Linked DNA regions of Bdellovibrio bacteriovorus str. Tiberius. The main gene of each other region encodes a partner of the protein of the gene in region 2 in a complex. Links are inferred from orthologs where the notes say so. Each region holds a gene or a part of one and is shown on either strand. Other genes may lie near its edges.

Region 1 (3,120 bases), 790 kb from region 2 along the record:
GGCCAGTTGGCCTTCATCCAGCTCTGGAGCTTCAATATCATCAATCGTCATTGGAACGGCTTTGAACGCTGTTTTCGGAGCCACACTGCGACCGCCCTTGGCTGCCGCCACGGAAGGTTTAGTCGCCGATTTAGTGGCCTTTACTGGAACCGCTTTCGGAGCTTTCGCCACATTCTTGGCTTTGGCTTCCGCTTTAGGTTTGGCGATAACCACATCACCAGGGCTGCCGGCGTCTTCCAGTTTTTCTACAACCGGAGTATCAGCCGCAACCGGAGTTCCGCCTTGAGTCGGAGGCACTTTTGCTCCGCGCGGAGTGATCAAGCGCTGAGGAACGTCTTCGATTTCAATCGTGATGGTTTCAGTTTTTACCTGTTCAACCAAGGGCACCGTGACCATCATCGCCAGCAGCAGTGCGGCGGCGTGGACGGTGGCAGAGATCGTCAGGAAGCGGGAGGTTTTGCTTTGTTCCGGCTCGCGGTGGGCCATCAGGAAAGCATCAAAATCAATGGCCGTGTTATCGGCATTGGACTTCTTTGCTGGTGCAAAGTCAGCACTAGGCAGCTTGTAGTCGAACAGACTCAGCTGATCTTTTGACTTGTCATTATCGAGGTTAAAACCCATAGGCACTCCTGTAGCTATCCAAGAGTGCATTATCAATTCCCGGGCCATCCCTGTTATGGCTGGATTGCAGCTCGGGGGTGGTGGGTCTGTACTTATTTCAGGGATGTTAGGGCGATTGTCAGTCTTTATAGGGCCGCTGTTGCGACATTCTGGATATAAAAAAGCCCGCCAAGCATCGCCTGACGGGCTTTGGAAGTTTTAAACTTCAGAACGGAAATTCAGCAGACTAGTTGTTTTCTTCTTTCAAAGAACCAGCTGGAACTTCTTTAACTTTCACGGACTTGTTCAGGAAAGCGATTACTTTCTCTTCAGTCAGCATGTAAGTCAGGCGGGAAGCCTGCTCTGGACGACCATAGAATTCCTTGATGCGGGATTCTTCGATACCAGTTTGTTGAGCGTACTCAGCAAATTTAGCATCCAGGTCTTCTTTTTTGCAGAACAAGTCATGTTTCTTGGCAATAGCATCAACCAGGAAAGAAGACTGAATCATTTCAGCAGCCGTCTTTTCGAAGTCGCCATCCCATTTTTCAACGTAAGAAGCGAAGTCATCCGGACCCATGCCTTGTTCAGACATGCGTTTTTTGAAGTCTTCAACCAAAGATGCTTTTTGTTCTTTCATCAAGGATTGTGGAACTTCAACTGGATTTTCTTTCACCAAAGCTTTCAAAAGACGGTTTTTGAAGGCGTCTTCGATGCGTTTGGTTTCAGTTTGCTCAAGATCTTCCTGGATGGATTTTTTCAAAGTCTCAAGGTCAGTTGGACCGCCCAGAGTCGCCAGGAATTCGTTAGTCAGTTCAGGCAAAACTTTTGCTTTGATCTGGTTCAAAGTCACTTTGAACTCCACTGGTTTACCAGCAAGCTCTGCAGAGTGGTATGGATCCGGGAATTTCAAAGACAAAGTTTTAGTTTCGCCTTTTTTCATTCCTACGATGCCGTCTTCGAAACCTTCGATGAATTGTTTCGCGCCCAGTTCAAGATGGTGATCTGTGCCGGAACCGTTTTCAAGAGGCTGACCGCCCATGAAACCTTCGAAGTTGATAACAGCGATATCGCTCATGGTTACAGCGCGGTCTTCAGCAACAACTTCGAAAGTTGCGCGGGAAGCGCGGATGTTTTCAAGAACCTGATCGATTTTCTTTGCATCGAATTCAGCTTTTTCTTTTTCAACTTCCAGGCCTTCGTATTTTTTCAAAGCGATCTCTGGACGAACATCGAATGCTGCAGAGAAAGAGAAGTCTTTGTTCTCTGTTGGATCTGCGAATTCGAATTCTGGGTAGCTGATAGGTTCAAGCTTGTGCTCGTTCAGTGCTTCAGCGTAGTGCTTCTGGATCAGATCCTGAACCACGTCTTGTTTTACACGGTCGCCGTAAAGGCTTTTTACAGTCGCCAAAGGAGCTTTACCTTTGCGGAAGCCTTTGATGGTCACTTCTTTTTGGATGCCATTGAAGATTTTTTGGAAAGCTGTTTGAACTGCCGCAGCCGGAACTTCGATGTTCAACTTTCTGGAAAGGTTGGAAACCTTTTCTACATTTGATTTCATGTCTATTTCTCCTAGATTACGCCAACGCGTTATAAACTGGTGGATACTAAAAGACGGACCGACTTTAGGCAACTGTAATGCCATGCGTAATGCCTATAAATCAGAGGTCAGCCACACTCTTAGAACCTATGAAGCAAGAGATTCACTTTGTGACCGGAAAAGGGGGCGTGGGGAAGTCGGTTTTAGCCGCAGCCCTGGCGCTTAAAAAGAGCCAAGAGGGTAAAAAGACCCTTCTGGTCGAACTTGGAGATCAGAGTTTCTTTAAGGATTTCTTTAATTTACCCCAAGTTGGATTTCAGCCAGTTTCAATCAGACCCAATCTTTCCTTAGCCTTGTGGACCGGCGAAGCCTGTTTGCAGGAATACGCCCGTCATTTCATCAAGGTGGAAAGCCTGGCGAAGCTGTTCTTCGAAAATGCAGTGATGAAGGCCTTCATTAATGTGGCTCCTGCCTTGCCGGAACTGGCGATCCTGGGAAAAGTCACCAGCGGTCCCCGCAAACACGGCCCTGCGCTGCCGTTTGATTGTATTGTGGTGGATGCGTTTGCCACGGGTCACTTTATTGCTTTGCTGGAAGCTCCAAAAGGCATGGCCGAGGCCGTGCAGTTTGGTCCCATGGGTGAACAAAGCCGCAGTATCGATGCGCATATTCGCAATCCTGAAATCTGCAAATACCACGTGGTCACCTTGCCGGAAGAGCTTCCGCTGAAAGAAGCTTCAGAGTTGATCGCTCGCTTGAAAAACGAATTTGGTGTCACGGCTGAACTGATCATGAACAAGATGATCGAGGCGCCGGTGTCCGAGCAGACTTTGCAGGAAGTGCAGTCTGAAAATTCCGACCTTTCAAAATTTGCCGAGTATCTGGACGGTCATATTCGCCGTCAGAATCAAATGTGGGCGCAAGCTCAAGGGTTAAGCCCCGAGGTCACCCGTGTGCCGTTGTATTTTGAATCCAGCGCC
Region 2 (3,263 bases):
CGCCTGAGAAATAGGCTCGATGGAAAGGGAGACTTTGGCAAAGTGAGTTTCACCGGCAATCTCACGCTCGTAAACGTGCTCTGCCTTGGCTGCAGCCGTGATGGTTTCACGATAGGAAACCTGCGGCTTACCCACATTGGCCTGGATCTTATGCTCACGAAGCAGGCGATCCACAAGAATTTCCAAATGCAATTCACCCATACCAGAAAGCAGGATTTGCCCTGTTTCAGGATCCGTGCGCAGACGGCAGGATGGATCTTCTTTTTCAAGTTTAGCCAGGCCGGCCAGCATTTTTTCCTGGTCCGCAGAGGACTTCGCCTCTACCGCCACGGAAATAACCGGCTCTGGGAATGTGATCGCCTCAAGAACCACAGCATGAGAGCTTTCACACAGAGTGTCCCCAGTACCTGTGAACTTAAGACCGATAACCGCACCGATATCACCAGCCTTCAGGCTGTTGATTTCTTCACGGGAATTCGCATGCATTTTCACCAGCTTCTGGATGCGCTCTTTTTTCTGAGTGCGCGGATTCAAAAGCTGCTCCCCGACCTTCACTTCACCGGAATAAACACGGATATAAGTCAAAGTGCCGGCAAACGGATCGTTGGCGATTTTGAAAGCCAAAGCAGCCGCGTGAGCATCGAATTCAGTTTTACAGATGATTTCTTTATCAGGACGCTCAGGATCGTGGCCCACGATTGCAGGCACTTCCAGAGGCGACGGAAGGTAGTCAATGACCCCATCCAACAAAGGCTGAACACCTTTGTTTTTGAAAGCGGCTCCACAGAATACCGGGAAGGCTTTCAATTCAAGAGTCCCTTTGCGCAAAGCACGTTTAAGCTCTGGCACAGTGACTTCTTCTCCATTGAGATATTTCTCAAGAAGTTCGTCTTCAAATTCAACGATCTTCTCAATGACCTCAGTACGGAAGCGGTTTACTTCCTCTTGCATGTCATTGGGAACATCGGTGATTTCGAAATGGTCACCCATTCCGGACTGATCCCACATGTAAGCGCGGTTTTCCAATAGATCAACAACACCACGGAAAGTGTCTTCCATGCCGATTGGAACCTGCACAGGGATTGGGTTCGCGTTCAGCTTTTCTTTGATCGTCCCAAAGGACATCACAAAGTCAGCACCAACACGGTCCATTTTATTAACGAAGCAAATGCGGGGAACTTTATATTTGTCGGCTTGCTTCCAAACGGTTTCGGACTGAGGTTCAACCCCATTCACACCGTCGAAAACAGCGATCGCGCCATCCAATACACGCAAAGAACGCTCAACTTCAATAGTGAAGTCAACGTGGCCCGGAGTATCGATGATGTTGATTCTGTGATCTTTCCAGAACGCCATGGTCGCAGCAGAGGTGATAGTGATACCGCGCTCTTGCTCTTGAACCATCCAGTCCATGGTGGCATCACCATCATGGACCTCGCCGATTTTATGACTTTTACCTGTATAGTAAAGAATGCGTTCGGTGGTGGTCGTCTTACCGGCATCGATGTGAGCCATGATGCCGATATTACGAGTGTACTTGAGATCAGCTACAACTTTAGGATCTTTAGCTGACATCTGAACAGATTACCAATTGTAGTGAGAGAATGCCTTGTTGGATTCAGCCATTCTGTGAACGTCGTCTTTCTTCTTAATAGCATTTCCTCTATTATTGTACGCGTCCAAGAATTCGCCAGCCAAACGTTTCGCCATGTCTTTCTCACCGCGCTCGCGAGAGTACTCAACCAACCAACGCATAGCCAAAGCCAAACGACGGGATGGACGAACATCTACTGGAACTTGGTAAGTAGCACCACCTACACGGCGGGAGCGAACTTCGATAGAAGGCTTAACGTTCTCAAGAGCTTTTTTGAAAACTGCCAAAGGCTCTTCACCTTGAACTTTGCCTTCAAGCTCTTTCAAAGCACCGTAGAACAACTTTTGAGAAGTTGCTTTTCTACCTTGAATCATCATTTTATTGACGAACTTAGCAATTACTAGATCCTTGAAAACCGGATCTGGAATGATTTCTCTTTTAAAGGTCTTTTTACGACGTGACATCTCTCAATCCTTATTTCTTAGGTCTCTTAGTACCGTATTTAGAACGGGCGCGCAGACGACCGTTTACACCTTGAAGGTCCAATACCCCACGCACGATGTGGTAACGAACACCCGGCAAATCCTTCACACGACCACCGCGGATTAGTACAACGGAGTGCTCTTGAAGGTTATGGCCGATACCAGGGATGTAAGAGATAACTTCGAAGCCATTGGACAGACGAACTTTTGCTACTTTACGAAGAGCGGAGTTCGGCTTCTTTGGAGTCGTAGTATAAACACGAGTACAAACACCGCGACGCTGAGGACAAGAGTCCAAAGCTGGTGATTTTGTTTGGTTTTTTTGAACAGTACGCTCACTTTTGATGAGCTGATTAATTGTTGGCACTTTATATACCCCTTAAAAACAATTATGCGGTTCTGGACGCTGGAACTTACATTTCGGTGACGCCCAGGTCAAGACTTTGTTGTTAAAATTACATTTATCCATGAAAAGCGGCGTGAGGTCCCCAATCCATGAGCTTTTTACCCTACGCCGGCCTGTGAAGCCGGCGATCAGGTGGACTTACTTTAGCCTTGAGGCTGTACAGAAGACGTCATACCCGGCAATGCAACAAAGCCGATATCGTCATCTTCATGCACAGACACTTTCCAGCGTTTGTAAGATGTCAAACCAGTTCCCGCAGGAATCAGACGACCCATGATGATATTCTCTTTCAGGCCACGCAAATGGTCTGTACGAGAATTGATCGCTGCTTCCGTAAGAACTTTTGTAGTTTCCTGGAAGGACGCTGCTGAAATCCAGCTGTCGGTGCTCAAAGAAACTTTCGTAATACCAAGAAGAAGCGGGCTGCAAGTAGCAGGCTGGCCACCCTCTTTGTTAATACGATCGTTTTCTTCCATGTAAGCGTATCTTTCAACTTGCTCACCAGCCAGGAAGCGGCTGTCGCCGGCATCACGGATTTCTACTTTACGTAGCATCTGACGAACAATGACTTCGATATGCTTGTCATTGATACCAACCCCTTGAAGTCTGTAAACTTCTTGGATTTCATCTACAAGGTATGCAGACAAGGCTTTAGCACCCAGAACCGCCAGAATGTCATGAGGATTTGTTGGACCATCCATCAAAGCCTCACCGGCTCTTACGTACTCACCTTCTCTTACAGCAACGTGCTTACCTTTAGGGATGAGGTATTCTTTTTGCT

What was found.
Region 1: the proteins of rpsG (region 2) and tig are in contact, whole or in part, in a crystal structure (PDB 3GTY), measured with the Thermotoga maritima proteins. The link is inferred for Bdellovibrio bacteriovorus str. Tiberius from one-to-one orthologs. Residues at the interface, in WP_004081843.1 of Thermotoga maritima: Lys34, Lys52, Lys55, Glu59, Arg62, Gln63, Glu66, Asn67, Lys69, Val71, Arg95, Ala109, Lys110, Lys111, Gly112, Arg113, Pro114, Glu117, Glu121, Ile124, Ala125, Tyr127, Asn128, Asn129, Thr130, Gly131, Lys135, Asp139, Arg142, Met143; in WP_004081061.1 of Thermotoga maritima: Glu122, Val124, Val129, Leu130, Tyr133, Glu188, Gly259, Ile262, Tyr263, Glu266, Ser270, Glu273, Gln274, Glu277, Arg308, Gln311, Ile312, Ser315, Tyr316, Glu325, Arg329, Arg336, Leu363, Phe366, Trp367, Arg373, Leu377, Arg381, Leu384, Glu387.

What each region holds. Positions count from the first base shown.
Region 1 is NC_019567.1:3,853,224-3,856,343, reverse strand. The notes cover bases 5-2,803. They hold tig (trigger factor), read right to left. Parts: upstream 2,162-2,803; coding sequence 848-2,161; downstream 5-847. Other genes in these bases: BDT_RS18245 (ArsA family ATPase), read left to right, coding at 2,290-2,803; BDT_RS18255 (TonB family protein), read right to left, coding at 5-621. In the rest of the region: more of BDT_RS18255, read right to left, coding at 1-4; more of BDT_RS18245, read left to right, coding at 2,804-3,120. UniProt on the Bacillus subtilis protein: Involved in protein export. Acts as a chaperone by maintaining the newly synthesized protein in an open conformation. Functions as a peptidyl-prolyl cis-trans isomerase.
Region 2 is NC_019567.1:3,060,471-3,063,733, forward strand. Bases 322-3,263 are described here. They hold rpsG (30S ribosomal protein S7), read right to left. Parts: upstream 2,059-3,263; coding sequence 1,585-2,058; downstream 322-1,584. Other genes in these bases: fusA (elongation factor G), read right to left, coding at 322-1,575; rpsL (30S ribosomal protein S12), read right to left, coding at 2,069-2,443; rpoC (DNA-directed RNA polymerase subunit beta'), read right to left, coding at 2,626-3,263. Also shown: more of fusA, read right to left, coding at 1-321.